Linked DNA regions of Leucothrix mucor DSM 2157. The protein of the gene in region 2 interacts with the protein of the main gene of each other region in a pairwise test. Links are inferred from orthologs where the notes say so. Each region holds a gene or a part of one and is shown on either strand. Other genes may lie near its edges.

Region 1 (6,022 bases), 3.4 Mb from region 2 along the record:
GGCTAAGCTACCGTTTGTCCCATTAATTTAAATTATCTGTAATGTCTTCGTTATTTATACTGAATTTGATGCACCAAAAACAAGGCCCGGTGCATTGCTGCAAACCGGGCCTTGTTTCGTCTGCTAACCGCAAACATGTTTTGGTACTGGGATTATGGACGCTCTACTGCTAGCGCAATACCCATACCGCCGCCGATACAAAGCGTGGCAAGACCTTTCTTAGCGTCGCTACGCTTCATTTCGTGCAGCAAGGTAACCAGAATACGTGCTCCGGAAGCGCCAATCGGGTGGCCAATAGCAATGGCTCCACCGTTAACGTTGACCTTAGCAGGATCCCAACCCATATCCATATTCACAGATAGGGCTTGAGCGGCAAACGCTTCATTGGCTTCAACCAAATCCAAATCAGAGACTTCCCAGCCTGCTTTCTTCAGACATTTCTGGCTAGCAGAAATAGGCCCGGTACCCATGATCTTAGGATCAACACCCGTTGAAGCATACGCTACGATCTTAGCTAATGGTGTCAAACCAAGCTCAGCGGCTTTGCTTGCGCTCATTACTAATACCGCCGCAGCACCATCGTTAATACCAGACGCATTACCAGCGGTTACTGTGCCATCACGTGAGAAAGCAGCACGTAGCTTGCCTAAGCTCTCAGCAGTGGTGCCTGCACGTGGGAACTCATCACGATTAAAGATAACCGGATCACCCTTACGCTGTGGAATAGAAACCGGAACGATTTCATCATCAAACTTACCCGCAGCTTGTGCGGCTTCTGTTTTCTGTTGAGAAGCAGCGGCAAACTGATCCTGAGCTTCACGGCTGATCTCGTACTTATCCGCGATATTCTGCGCGGTTGTACCCATATGATAGTCATTGAAAGCATCCCACAATCCATCCTGGATCATCGTATCTTTCATTTTCCAGTCCATCATCTTCTGGCCGTCACGAGAGTGTGGTAACACGTGTGGCGACGCACTCATGTTTTCCTGACCACCCGCAATCACAATGTCAGCATCGCCGCATTTGATTGCCTGATAAGCCAGTTGAATAGACTTCAAACCACTACCACAGACTTTGTTGATCGTCATCGCAGGGACTGATTCTGGCATGCCAGCCGCAATCACTGTTTGACGAGCAGGGTTTTGGCCTACGCCGGCGGTTAATACCTGACCAAGAATAACTTCATCTACGGTGCCAGCGTCAATACCGGTTTGCTTTAACAGTGAAGCGACGACTGTTGCTCCAAGGCTAACTGCAGGTAAACCGGCAAGGCTGCCGCCGAATGAGCCAACTGCGGTACGTCCGGCGGCAACAATTACTACATCATCACTCATAAAATGCTCTCCTTCCCAATGTTTAAAGCTTAAAAGCTCATGAATAGTCCGCCGTTAACTGGGATATTGGCTCCAGTTACATAGGCAGAGTTATCATCAGCGAGCCAGGCAACCGCTTGTGCGATTTCTTCTGGCTGTGCCATGCGGCCCATCGGTACTTCATTAACAATTGATTCCAGAACAGCTTCAGGCATTGCTGAGGTCATCGCTGTGGCGACATAACCTGGTGATACTGTGTTAACAGTAACACCTTTACGTGCACCTTCGCGCGCAGCAGCCATGGTAAAGCCGTGCAAACCCGCTTTAGCCGCTGAGTAGTTTGGCTGACCAAACTGACCGCGCTGGCCATTAACCGAAGAAATATTGATAATTCGACCGAATCCGCGCCCCATCATACCAGTAATTACTGGTTTGGTGACATTAAAGGCACTGTTCAAATTAGTGTCGATAACCGCGTTCCAGTCACTAACATCCATCTTCTTCAGGCTGCTATCACGTGTGATACCGGCACAGTTAACCAAAATATCGATTGGGCCAACGCCTTCTTCAACATTCGCAATCATTAACTGGGTTTGTTCAAAATCTGCGACATCAGCAGCGGCTAGCTCTACGTCATAGCCACTACCCTTCATTTCAGTCTGCCATTTTTCAGCATTCTCTTTATCGCCAGGGTAGTAGCCTGCAACAACAGTACAGCCTTTATCAGCCAGTGCCTTACAGATGGCTTCGCCGATACCGCCGTTGCCACCGGTGACTAATGCAATTCTTTTATTTCCCATGATCTTGTTCCTTTTGTTTTGATGAGGCGCCTGTCGCCACTCTGCCAGGCGGGCAAATTGAAGTTTGCTGCAATGCACAAATTATGCTATGAATGCGGGTGTGTCAAGGGGCTTATATTAATGAAAGCCAATCTTCTGTCAGAAATATATCTATATATTAACCACTTAATAGTTATAATTAAGTTTACGGATATTATAAGTAGGAAAAGCCATGCGGCCACATTACCTAAGCTCAATGTTTTCACCAAAATCGGTAGCGATGTTTGGTGCTAGCGGGCGCACTAAGTCAGTCGGCTATGCCGTCTTTAAGAATTTGATAAATAATGACTTTAAGGGGGATATCTACCCGATTAACCCTAAGCACAAAGAAGTGCAGGGTTATAAGTGTTATGCCGACCTGAAAACCTTAGGCAGGCAGGTTGATTTAGCCATTATTACAACGCCCGCTAAAAATGTACTGTCAATCATGCGGCAATGTGGCGAGCATGGCGTCTCAAGCGTTGTACTGATTTCGGCGGGCTTTGGTGAATCAGGCTCCGCTGGTGCTGCACTCGAAGAAAAAGTCGTCGAAATCGCTAAAAACTACGGTATTCGCTTACTTGGCCCCAATTCCAGCGGCTTTATCCGCCCAAAGTCCGGATTAAATATCAGTTGTAGCTTTAGTAAGAGTATCGGCGGCAACTTAGCCATTGTTTCTCAGTCAGGTGCAGTGTGTAGTGCGATGTTGGATTGGGCTGATTCCAATGATATCGGCTTTTCTGCAGTGGTTTCGACCGGTGGCTCTGCAGACCTTGATTTTGGTGAGATTTTAGACTTTCTGGTTAATGATCCCGATACCCAGAGTATTTTGTTGTATCTGGAAGGCTTACATAATGCGCGGCGCTTTATGAGCGGATTGCGTGCGGCTGCTCGCATCAAGCCAGTCATCGCCATTAAAGTAGGGCGTTACCATGTCGGGACTGAGACCCCGATGTCACACACTGGTGCCATGGTAGGTAGCGATCAAGTCTTTGAAGAAGCACTCTCCCGCTCAGGGGTTGTGCGTATTAATGAATTTAATCAATTGTTTGCGGCAGCGCGCATCTTATCCTCTCGCTATAAGAGTGCTGGCAAACGCTTAATGATTGTCACAAATGGTGCTGGCCCTGGTGCGTTGGCAGCAGATCACGCGGTCGATATTGGCTTAACCTTAGCTAATCCATCGGATGAGACCAAAAAGCAGTTAAGTACCTTAATTGGTGGTAATTTACGCGCTCACAACCCGTTGGATCTGCAGTTTAGTGCAACAGCTGAGCGTTATGCCAAAGCGGTTGATCTTTGCCTGAAGGATGCAGACGTTGATGGTGTGATTGTTTTCTTTACGCCGTTAGCCTTGGAGAATGCCGAAGATGTGGCAAAGGCCATTATTCAAGTCTCTGAGAAGCATAAAAAGCCTATTTTGACTTCATGGATGGGGGGCACGCAAATCAAGTCTTCCCGTGTCTTGTTAGCAAAGTCGCGTATTCCAACCTATCAAACCCCTGAAACCACCGTGAGTGCTTACTCATTTTTGGTGGCATATCAAACTAATCAAAAATTGTTACTCCAATCGCCCAGTAAATACACCACCGGCCATGAGCGTGCGGATGTTGATGCGCCACGCTTAATTATTGAATCAGCCTTAGCCGAGAAGCGTAACTCGCTGACCTCTCAGGAAGCGATGGCGGTATTAGAAGCCTTTGCGATCAATACGGTGCGCAATGGCGTGGCTTCCTCGCCAGAGCAAGCATTAATCATTGCAACCTCTATCGGCTTTCCAGTCGTGATGAAGATTTTATCGCCGGATATCACGCATAAATCGGAAGTGAGCGGCGTGGTGCTGAATGTGCGAGGCGCCCAAAAAGTACGTAATGTGTACCGTGAGATTATCGATAATGTAAAAGCCAAGCGTCCGGATGCTAGGGTTGACGGCATTTTGATCGAAAAAATGCATATCTCACCACATGGCCGTGAGCTGATGATTGGCTTGAAGTTTGACTCCATTTTCGGCCCTGTTATTAGCTTTGGTAGTGGTGGCACGAAGGTCGAGATTATGCGCGATAATGCCGTTGCCTTGCCACCGCTAAACTCTATGCTGGCTGAAAAGCTGATTAGCCGTACCAAGGTTAAGCAGCTACTGGCTGAATTTGGCAATATGCCTGCCGCTAATATGGATGCCATCGTGAATGTATTACTTCGGGTGTCGGCAATGGCCTGTGAGTTGCCGTGGATTAAAGAGATGGATATCAATCCTTTAATTGCGGACGAGCATGGCATTATCGCTGTGGATGCACACATCCGGGTGATGTACCCCAAGGTGTCTAATAGCCAATATGCGCATATGGCGATTCACCCTTATCCTGCGCGAGTGGTTGAAAAGCAGCAGTTAGCCGATGGTACCGATATTGTCTTGCGACCTATCCGGCCAGATGACGCCAGTTTGGTGACAACCTTTGTCGATAGCTTATCGTCTGAAGCGAAGTATTTCCGCTTTATGCATGCTTTACAGCACCTATCCAGTGAAATGCTGGTGCGCTTTACGCAAATTGACTATGACTTGGAGATGGCCGTAGTGGCTGTCGAGGAGTCTGAAGAGACTAGAGTATTAGGTGTGGCTCGTTACTTATCGAACCCTGACCACGTTAGTTGTGAGTTTGCCTTAGTGGTTTCTGATGCACGACAAAATCAGGGCTTAGGGCATCGCTTAATGACTAAGTTGATTGAAGTGGCAAAGGATAAAGGGCTGAGTGTGATTGAAGGGGAAGTGCTTTCTAATAACTTCAAAATGCTGGGATTAATGCGGTCTTTGGGCTTTGTGGTCGCAAACGACCCTGAAGATATGAATATTAAGATTGTTTCAAAGCGCATCGCCTGATTAGGGTAATGCGCCTGAAACACGATAGCGTTTAGATATTCATTAATACTTTGAGGTGTGCAACGACGCTGCGGGCAAGCGCCGAGGTGTCGTAGCCGCCTTCTAGTAATGAGATAATGCGGCCTTCGCTATACTCGTCAGCAATCTTACGCAACTCTTTGGTGACCCAAGCGTAGTCTGCTTCAACTAAGCGCAAACCCGCCATTTCATCTTCAAGGTGAGCATCGAAGCCTGCCGAAATGATAACTAGCTGAGGTTTAAATGCATTGAGTTCTGGCAGCCAATGCTCTGTGATGGTCTCACGAAATTCTGCACCACCTGCACCTTCCGGGAGTGGGGCATTAATTAAGAAGCCGGGCTTGCTAGGCAATGCGCGCTCTGGATAGAGCGGATGCTGATAGGTTGAGCAGAACAAAATTTGCGGGTCATCGCCCACAATATCTTCAGTACCATTACCGTGGTGTACATCAAAATCGACAATCGCAACACGCTCAAGCCCATAATCACGAACCGCATGGCGAGCAGCAATGGCGGCGTTATTAAAGAAGCAAAAACCCATCGCAGCATCACGCTCAGCATGGTGGCCTGCCGGTCGCACATTACAAAACACACGTTTCTCAGTCTTGTCGCCCAATACCTTATCCACCGCAGAGATCGCGGAGCCCGCCGACCGTAACGCGGCCTGCAGGGTAAATTCATTCATAAAGGTATCGGGGTCGATATGAGCCATCATCGAGTCATCAGGTGGTGACTTCCCGAAAATGTAATCGATATGTTTGCGGCTATGAGCCAACTCAAGCTGTTCCGGTGTGGCTAATGGGGCATCATAATAATGCATGAAGTCCCCGATTCCAGAAGTTATCAGCTGATCTTCAATTGCCCGTATGCGTTGGGGTCTTTCTGGGTGGCCTATCCCCATCTCATGTTTCAGGCAATCACTGTGCGTAATGATTGCTATTGTCATTTTTTGTTGGTGGTATCGTCCTGATTAGCGGTTTTAAAGAAACGATCCT
Region 2 (7,786 bases):
GGCGCATAAAGACATCTTTTGCACTGATGGGGTGAAAACATCCTGCGGCTCAAAAATGTTGGATAACTTTGTTGCGCCATACGATGCAACGGTAGTGACTAAGCTTAAGCAAGCCGGTATGCCAATGTTGGGTAAAACCAATATGGATGAGTTTGCGATGGGCTCATCCAATGAAAATAGCTACTACGGTGCGGTTAAAAACCCATGGGATACCGAGCGTGTTCCGGGTGGGTCTTCCGGTGGAAGTGCTGCTGCAGTTGCTGCGCGTTTAGCGCCGATTGCGACCGGTACTGATACCGGTGGTTCGATTCGTCAACCTGCTGCATTTACCGGTTTGACTGGGATTAAGCCAACTTATGGCCGTGTTTCTCGTTTCGGCATGATCGCTTATGCCTCTAGTTTGGATCAGGGTGGTGTGTTGGCGCGTGATGCCAGCGATTGCGCTTTGATGCTAACGGCAATGTCTGGCTTTGATGAGCGGGATTCCACCTCTTCACAGGTGGACGATGAAGATTTTTCTGCAAGTTTAGATAAGCCACTACAAGGTTTACGCATTGGCTTGCCAAAAGAGTATTTTGGTGATGGCTTAGATGCTGCGGTGAATACTTCGATTCAAGCGGCATTGGAACAGTATCGTGCCTTGGGCGCTGAGACCGTTGAAGTGAGTTTGCCAAACTCGCATCTGGCGATTCCATCTTACTATGTGATTGCGCCAGCAGAATGCTCGGCTAACTTGTCGCGTCTGGATGGGGTACGTTACGGTTACCGCTGTGAAAATCCAAAAGACTTGGAAGACATGTATAAGCGCTCACGCGGCGAAGGCTTTGGTTCGGAAGTGAAACGCCGAATTATGGTGGGTACTTATGCGCTGTCGGCAGGTTATTACGACGCTTACTACTTGAAGGCACAGAAAGTGCGCCGCATTATCAAAGAAGACTATGTGAAAGTCTTTAATGATGTGGATGTGATTATGGGCCCGGTTACGACTAATACGGCATTTAAGTTAGGCGAGAAAGTGGATGATCCTGTCAGCATGTATTTGTCTGATATCTACACGATTGCGCTGAACTTGGCAGGATTGCCGGGTATGTCTTTGCCGGTTGAGCCAGTTGAAGGCTTGCCTGTTGGTTTGCAGATTATTGGTAACTATTTTGATGAAGCCAAATTGTTAAACGTGGCGCATCAGTTCCAGCAAGCAACGAGCTGGCATAAGCAATCACCAGAAGGCTTCGGAGGTTAATACGATGGAATGGGAAACAGTAATCGGATTAGAAATCCACGCGCAGCTTTCGACGAAAAGTAAGATTTTCTCCGGCTCCTCAACCGCGTATGGCGCAGAGCCAAACACGCAAGCCAATGTGGTTGATTTGGCGATGCCGGGTGTTTTGCCGGTGCTTAACCGTGAAGCCGTTCGTAAAGCCGTGATGTTTGGTTTAGCGATTGATGCGGATATCGCACCTTACTCGGTATTTGCCCGTAAAAACTATTTCTATCCTGATTTGCCGCAAGGCTACCAGATCAGTCAATTTGATAAGCCGATTGTTGGGCTGGGTCATTTGGATATCGAACTGGAAAACGGTGAAACCAAGCGTGTCGGTGTAACTCGTGCGCATTTGGAGCAGGATGCGGGTAAGTCTTTGCATGAAGATTTTGCAGGACAAACCGGAATCGACTTGAACCGTTCAGGTACGCCATTGTTGGAAATCGTTTCTGAGCCGGAAATGAGCAATGCCAAAGAAGCCGTCGCGTATATGAAGAAGATTCATTCGCTGGTTCAGTATTTAGGCATTTGCGACGGCAATATGCAGGAAGGTTCGTTCCGTTGTGATGCGAACGTGTCTGTGCGCCCCAAAGGCCAGAAAGAATTTGGAACCCGTGCTGAGCTGAAAAACATCAACTCCTTTAAGTTTGTTGAGCGCGCTATCAATATAGAAGTGGAGCGTCAGATTGATCTGATTGAGTCCGGCGGTACCGTGGTGCAGGAAACACGCTTGTTTGATCCCGATAAGGATGAAACACGCTCCATGCGCTCAAAAGAGGAAGCTAATGACTATCGTTACTTCCCAGACCCTGATTTGCTGCCAGTAGAAATCACGCAGGCGTTATTAGCTGAAGTGCGTGCTGAGCTGCCAGAGTTACCAGAGCAAAAGAAGCAGCGCTTTATGGACGAGTTCAAACTGAGTGAGTTTGATGCGTCAGTACTCACTGTTAGCCGTGCTTTGGCAGAATATTTTGAAGTTGTCGCTGCGACGACGAATGAGCCTAAATTGTCTGCAAACTGGGTGAGTGGCGAGTTAGCCAGTTACCTGAATAAGCAAGATATGGCTGTCGAAGATTCACCCGTCAGTGCTGAGCAACTCGCTAGTTTGATTGCACGCATTATCGATAACACCATCTCCGGCAAAATTGCTAAAGATGTGTTTGAAGCAATGTGGAATGGCGAAGGTACACCGGATGAGATTATTGAGGCCAAAGGGCTGAAGCAAATCACCGATACTGGCGCAATTGAAACCTTGATTGATGGCATTATCGCAGCAAACCCTGGCCAGTATGAGCAGTACCGCTCGGGCAAGGATAAGTTGTTTGGCTTCTTTGTCGGGCAGGTCATGAAAGAGTCCAAAGGCAAGGCCAATCCTGCTGAAGTAAATCGCCTGCTAAAAGCTAAGCTGGATGCCTAAGCGCATCCGCTGATAAGAGAATTGAATATGGATAAAATTTACCGCTTCCTGATTGATGATGCCAATGTTCGTGGTGAATGGGTGCAGTTGGAAGAGACTTGGAAAACATTGAAGGCTTGCGCAGAGTATCCTGCGCCAGTTCAGCAAATGTTGGGCGAGTCGCTGGCGGCTGTGTCATTACTGGCAGCAACCATTAAGTACAAAGGCACGCTGGTGTTTCAGATCAGTGGCGGACATCCGATTAGCATGTTAGTGGTACAAGCTTCGTCTGATGGCAAGCTGCGCGGAATGGCGCGCTGGAAAGACGACTTCACAAAAGATGAGTCTATCAATGGCTTGTTTGGTGAGAATGGCCGTATCGTTATTACGGTTGAGCCGGAAGAGGGTAAAGGTGAGCGTTACCAGAGTATTGTTAATCTGGATGGTGAAACCTTGTCTGATTGTTTGGAAGCATATTTTGAGCAGTCCGAGCAGTTGAAAACGCGTTTGGAATTAGCGGTTGGTGAAACGTCAGTTTCTGGTTTGCTGGTTCAGCGTTTGCCGGGCTCTGTTGAAGATAAGGATGGCTGGAATCGCGTAAAAATGCTGACAGAAACGGTCACCACTGAAGAGTTGTTGACGCTGGATGTGGAAACCATGCTGCATCGCCTGTTCCATGAAGAAACATTGCGTTTGTTCGATGGCGAGCCACTCCGTTTTGAGTGCAGTTGTTCACAGTTGAAAGTGGATAATATGTTGCTTGGGCTAGGACGTGAAGAAGCAGAAGACACTCTGAAAACACAGGGCAAGATTGAAGTAGACTGTGATTTCTGTAATGCGCACTATGTCGTGGATGAAATCGACTTAGAGCGCATTTTCTCAGAAGGCTTGATCGCAGGAAATGATAGCGTGCATTAATGCGTTTGGTGCTCTGAGGAGGCGACGATTACTTCGATCCCAGCCTTCTCAAGCATCTTCACTGAATCTGGCTTAACGCCATTATCTGTAATCACGGTATCGATTCTATCCAGAGGGCATAGGATCAAACTTCCAAACGTTTCAAACTTACTGCTATCGACCAGTACGATTAATTGCTCTGCTTGCTTCAGTAGCTTCTGCTCCGCTTTAATCAGCAAAGGGTCTGCCTCAATTAAGCCCTGTTGGCGTATGGCATAGGCTCCAATAAACATTTTCGACGCGTAAAAATGATCAACTGCTGTGTCATCTTCATACGGACTCAGGATGATATTTTGTGCGCGATAAACTTCCCCGCCTGGCAGTGTGACTTGATTATTCGACCGGCGAAGCAAGTAGTCGGCCATCGTAAATGAGTTGGTTAGTATGTGAAGGCTGCGGGCCTCCAAAAACTCGGCCATGCGGTAGGTACTTGTCCCACCGTTAATAATAATCGACTCCCCATCCTGACACAGTGCCGTCGCTTCACGGGCAACCGCTCTTTTTTCTTCCACATGCAGCGTTTCATTATTATTGAATGAGTTGCCAGCTAAGCGGGGAGGGGCAGGTGTTTTGTCTGTTACAACTTCAATACCACCCCGGATTTTCTGAGCCAAATTTGCCGCTGCTAAAGTATTAATATCGCGACGGACCGTGGCAATCGAGGCATCGAGTGCAGTTTCTAATTCATGCACTGTCACAATAGATTGTTGTGAGAGCATGTTTAGAATTTTTTTGTGCCGCTGTCGTTCGTTCATTGTATGTCTCAGTCAATGCGAGTTGAAAATTGTAGCATATTGACGGAAGTTGATTCTAAATGATTTTATTCAGTCAATACTGCCAATGTAACGAATTACATTGGCAGTGTACTCGCGATTAAACGATGCCAGAGCTGGTTGTTTTACTGGCAGGACGTTCTTGTGCGCAGGTTTGACGGTAGCCACTGGCGCGGTAAGTGCCGAGTGTGTCGATTGCACCTCCAGAGCGTTGTCGGGCCATCTGCAAGATAGGCTCAACATCCAAGTTGTAGGCGGCTTTTAACGTCGCTTGAGCCATCATCGCATCATTTCCGTCCTGATAGTTACCCAGTGCTGTACGATCAACTATCAATGCTTTCAGGTATGCACGTTGCACTTCAGCAGCACTGTAAATCAAGCTCTCAATCGGGTCGGTGACATTATGTGATTGATCCAACATGTAGAAAGGCGAGAAGTCAGTAGACTCGTTTTCAATATCAACCAATTCATTAAATACAAGAAATAGCTGGTAAGGGTTGATTGAGCCACTATCTAAGTCATCATCACCATACTTGCTGTCATTAAAGTGGAAGCCACCTAATTTTCCGAACTGGGATAAGCGTGCCACAATCATCTCGATGTTCACATTGGGAGCGTGATGACCAAGGTCCACCAGTGACTTACAGCGCTCACCGATTTCCGTCGCCGCTAAGTAGCTGCTACCCCAGTCCTGAATGACGGTTGAGTAAAACGCAGGCTCAAATATTTTGTGTTCAAGTAGCATGCTCCAGTCTTCGGGTAGTTCAGCATAGATTGCTTTTGTGCTTTCAATGTAGCGAGCAAAGGCACGTGAAAAGTGTTGCTGGCCTGGGAAGTTGGAGCCATCCCCCACCCAAACTGTCAGCGCATTGGAGTTTAGCTTTTTACCTAACTCAATTACGTCAATATTATGCGTAATGGCTTGCTCGCGTGCCGCTTCTTCAGCATTGCAGAGGCTGCCGTATTTGTATGAGTGTGCCTGGTCTAGCTGATCCTGAAAGGTATTTGAGTTCATGGCATCAAAGTGCATGCCACGAGTTTGTGCATAATCCAACAGTTCCGAAGGATCTGAAGGGGTATCCCAAGGAATGTGCAGAGATATGCCCGGCGTTGCTTGGCTTAACTGCTGTACAACAGAGCAGTCTGATACCTTTTCAAAAATATTTCGTGGCTCACCAGGGCCAGGGAAGCGTGCAAAGCGAGTACCGCCGGTGCCCAAGCCCCATGAAGGTAGCGCAACGCTAAATGCTTGTGCCTTAGCGGTTAACTCCTCAATGTCCAGACCTTGGCGCTCCAGCTTGTTACCCATTGCGGCATAGTCATCATTGAGTGCTTGTTGTTGTTTTGCATTTTGCTCATCAATGAACTGCTGATCAATATGTGTCATGTTACTCATAGTGATTCTCTCCTCTTATCGTGTGAATGACGGTGCATGGCCTGCATCGACATTAAGAATATTTCCGGTGGATTTTGCTGAGGTGTCAGCCGCGAAAAAGTAAACGCCTTCAGCGATATCCTCAGGTAGAACATTAAGCTTTAGCAGGCTACGTTGACGGTAGTGCTCTTCCAGCTCATTGGTTTCCATATTATAGGCACTGGCGCGTTCTTCCTTCCATTTGCCACTCCAGATCTTGGAACCGCGCAGTACCGCATCAGGGTTTACGACATTGGTACGAATGCCATGCGGTGCACCTTCAAGGGCTACGCAGCGTGCTAACTGAATCTCAGCGGCTTTTGCTGTGCAATAAGCGGAGGCGTTAGCTGAAGCGACTAAGCCATTTTTGCTAGCAATAAAGACGACGGCTCCACCCATTTTCTGCCCTTTCATTAACGAGAATGCAGCGCGTGAAACTAGGAAGTATCCAGTGGCTAGAATATTTTGATTAAAGTTCCAGGACTCTAGTGTGGTTTCGTCTAATGGAGATGATGAAGCAATTCCTGCATTAGAAACTAGTATATCTAGTCCACCAAAGCGTAAGCTTGAGTATGCAAAGGCTTGCTGGACTTGCTCCTCTTTTGTGACATCCATCTTAATTCCGGCCACGACATCTTTGCCAAATGCCGCTTCAAATCCTGCGACTGTTTCTGTCAGGCTTGCTTCATCAATATCTGTGAGGAGTACACAAGCACCTTCCTTTAACAGGCGCTCGGCGGTTGCTTGGCCGATACCGCCAGCGCCACCAGTGATTAAGGCAATTCGACCAGCAAGTGCTTTCGGTTTGGGCATGCGCTGCAGTTTTGCTTCTTCCAGCAACCAATATTCAATATCAAACGCTTCTTGCTCTGGCAGGCCCATATACTCGCTCACACCCGATGCACCGCGCATAACATTGATGGCATTCACATAAAACTCGCCAGCAATTCGGGCTGTTGCTTTATCTTTAGCAAAAGTCAGCATGCCTACGCCGGGAATGAGATAAACAATGGGGTTGGCGTCGCGAACTGCAGGGCTATTATCATGCTTGCAACGATTATAGTAAGCATTGTAGTCGTCACGATACTGTTCTAAGGCAGCATCCAAGCCTTCAATTACTGAAGACAGGTTGGCTGTTTCCGAGTCAAATTGGCTAGGATCAAAGTCAACAACAAAAGGTTTGATTTTTGTGCGTAGGAAGTGATCAGGGCAGGAGGTGCCGAGTTCAGCTAGCGCCTGTAATTCCGCGCTATTAACAAACTCCAGCACTTCATCACTATCATTAAAATGACCTAGCTGACGTTGATGTTCGCTAGTTTTTCCACGAATGATAGGCATTAACTGGCTTGCCACTTGTTGACGTTGCTCTGCCTGTAGCGAGCTATGAACAGCACCACCAAAGGCTGCTTTGCCTTCTAACTGTTGGTCTAACCATACTTGCGCACGATTGATCATTTCTAGTGATGTCTCATAACACTCTTTGGCGCTATTCGCCCAAGTAAATAAGCCATGTGCTTCTAGCACGACACCTTTTAAATGTGGGTTTTCAGTGGCAATCTTTTCTAATTCAAGACCAAGTTGGTAGCCAGGTCGTCTCCATGGGAGCCAGCCAATGTCGCTGCCATAAATTGTTTCCGTTAGATCGCGGCTGTTTTTGCTGGCCGCAATTGCAATCACGGCATCTGGGTGTAAGTGGTCTACGTGGCTAAAAGGAACATAGGCATGTAATGGTGTGTCGATACTGGCTGCCCGTGTGTTTAAGTTGAATGTGCAATGCGGTAAATAGGCAACCATTTCATCTTCATGCTCTATGCCGCGATAGAGTTGTTTCAAGCCTTTGAGCTTGTCCATATAGAGCGTGGAAAACCCATCTAGCCCCATACTTCCAATATCGCCACCGGAGCCTTTAACCCAAAGCACCTCGGTTTGCTCACCTGTCAGTGGGTCGGTGCACTGTATTTTTGATGAGGTATTTCCACCGCCAT

Evidence for each region. The genes of interacting proteins can lie anywhere in the genome.
Region 1: the proteins of LEUMU_RS0122315 (region 2) and LEUMU_RS0106455 interact in binary tests that used the Escherichia coli proteins (3 or more experiments, as listed by UniProt). The link is inferred for Leucothrix mucor DSM 2157 from one-to-one orthologs.

What each region holds. Positions count from the first base shown.
Region 1 is NZ_ATTE01000001.1:1,452,156-1,458,177, forward strand. What follows is about bases 1,982-5,209. They hold LEUMU_RS0106455 (bifunctional acetate--CoA ligase family protein/GNAT family N-acetyltransferase), read left to right. Parts: upstream 1,982-2,327; coding sequence 2,328-5,009; downstream 5,010-5,209. Other genes in these bases: phbB (acetoacetyl-CoA reductase), read right to left, coding at 1,982-2,116; LEUMU_RS0106460 (histone deacetylase family protein), read right to left, coding at 5,041-5,209. Outside these bases: LEUMU_RS0106445 (acetyl-CoA C-acetyltransferase), read right to left, coding at 153-1,337; more of phbB, read right to left, coding at 1,367-1,981; more of LEUMU_RS0106460, read right to left, coding at 5,210-5,973; polyhydroxyalkanoate synthesis repressor PhaR, read right to left, coding at 5,970-6,022. UniProt on the Escherichia coli protein: Catalyzes the acetyl-CoA-dependent acetylation of lysine residues of a large number of target proteins. Acetylates RNase R in exponential phase cells and RNase II.
Region 2 is NZ_ATTE01000001.1:4,858,745-4,866,530, forward strand. The notes cover bases 2,471-5,316. They hold LEUMU_RS0122315 (DeoR/GlpR family DNA-binding transcription regulator), read right to left. Parts: upstream 4,370-5,316; coding sequence 3,572-4,369; downstream 2,471-3,571. Other genes in these bases: gatB (Asp-tRNA(Asn)/Glu-tRNA(Gln) amidotransferase subunit GatB), read left to right, coding at 2,471-2,678; hslO (Hsp33 family molecular chaperone HslO), read left to right, coding at 2,706-3,575; rhaI (L-rhamnose catabolism isomerase), read right to left, coding at 4,488-5,316. In the rest of the region: Asp-tRNA(Asn)/Glu-tRNA(Gln) amidotransferase subunit GatA, read left to right, coding at 1-1,240; more of gatB, read left to right, coding at 1,245-2,470; more of rhaI, read right to left, coding at 5,317-5,783; LEUMU_RS0122325 (bifunctional rhamnulose-1-phosphate aldolase/short-chain dehydrogenase), read right to left, coding at 5,799-7,786. UniProt on the Escherichia coli protein: Represses ulaG and the ulaABCDEF operon. Two ulaR binding sites have been identified in each promoter.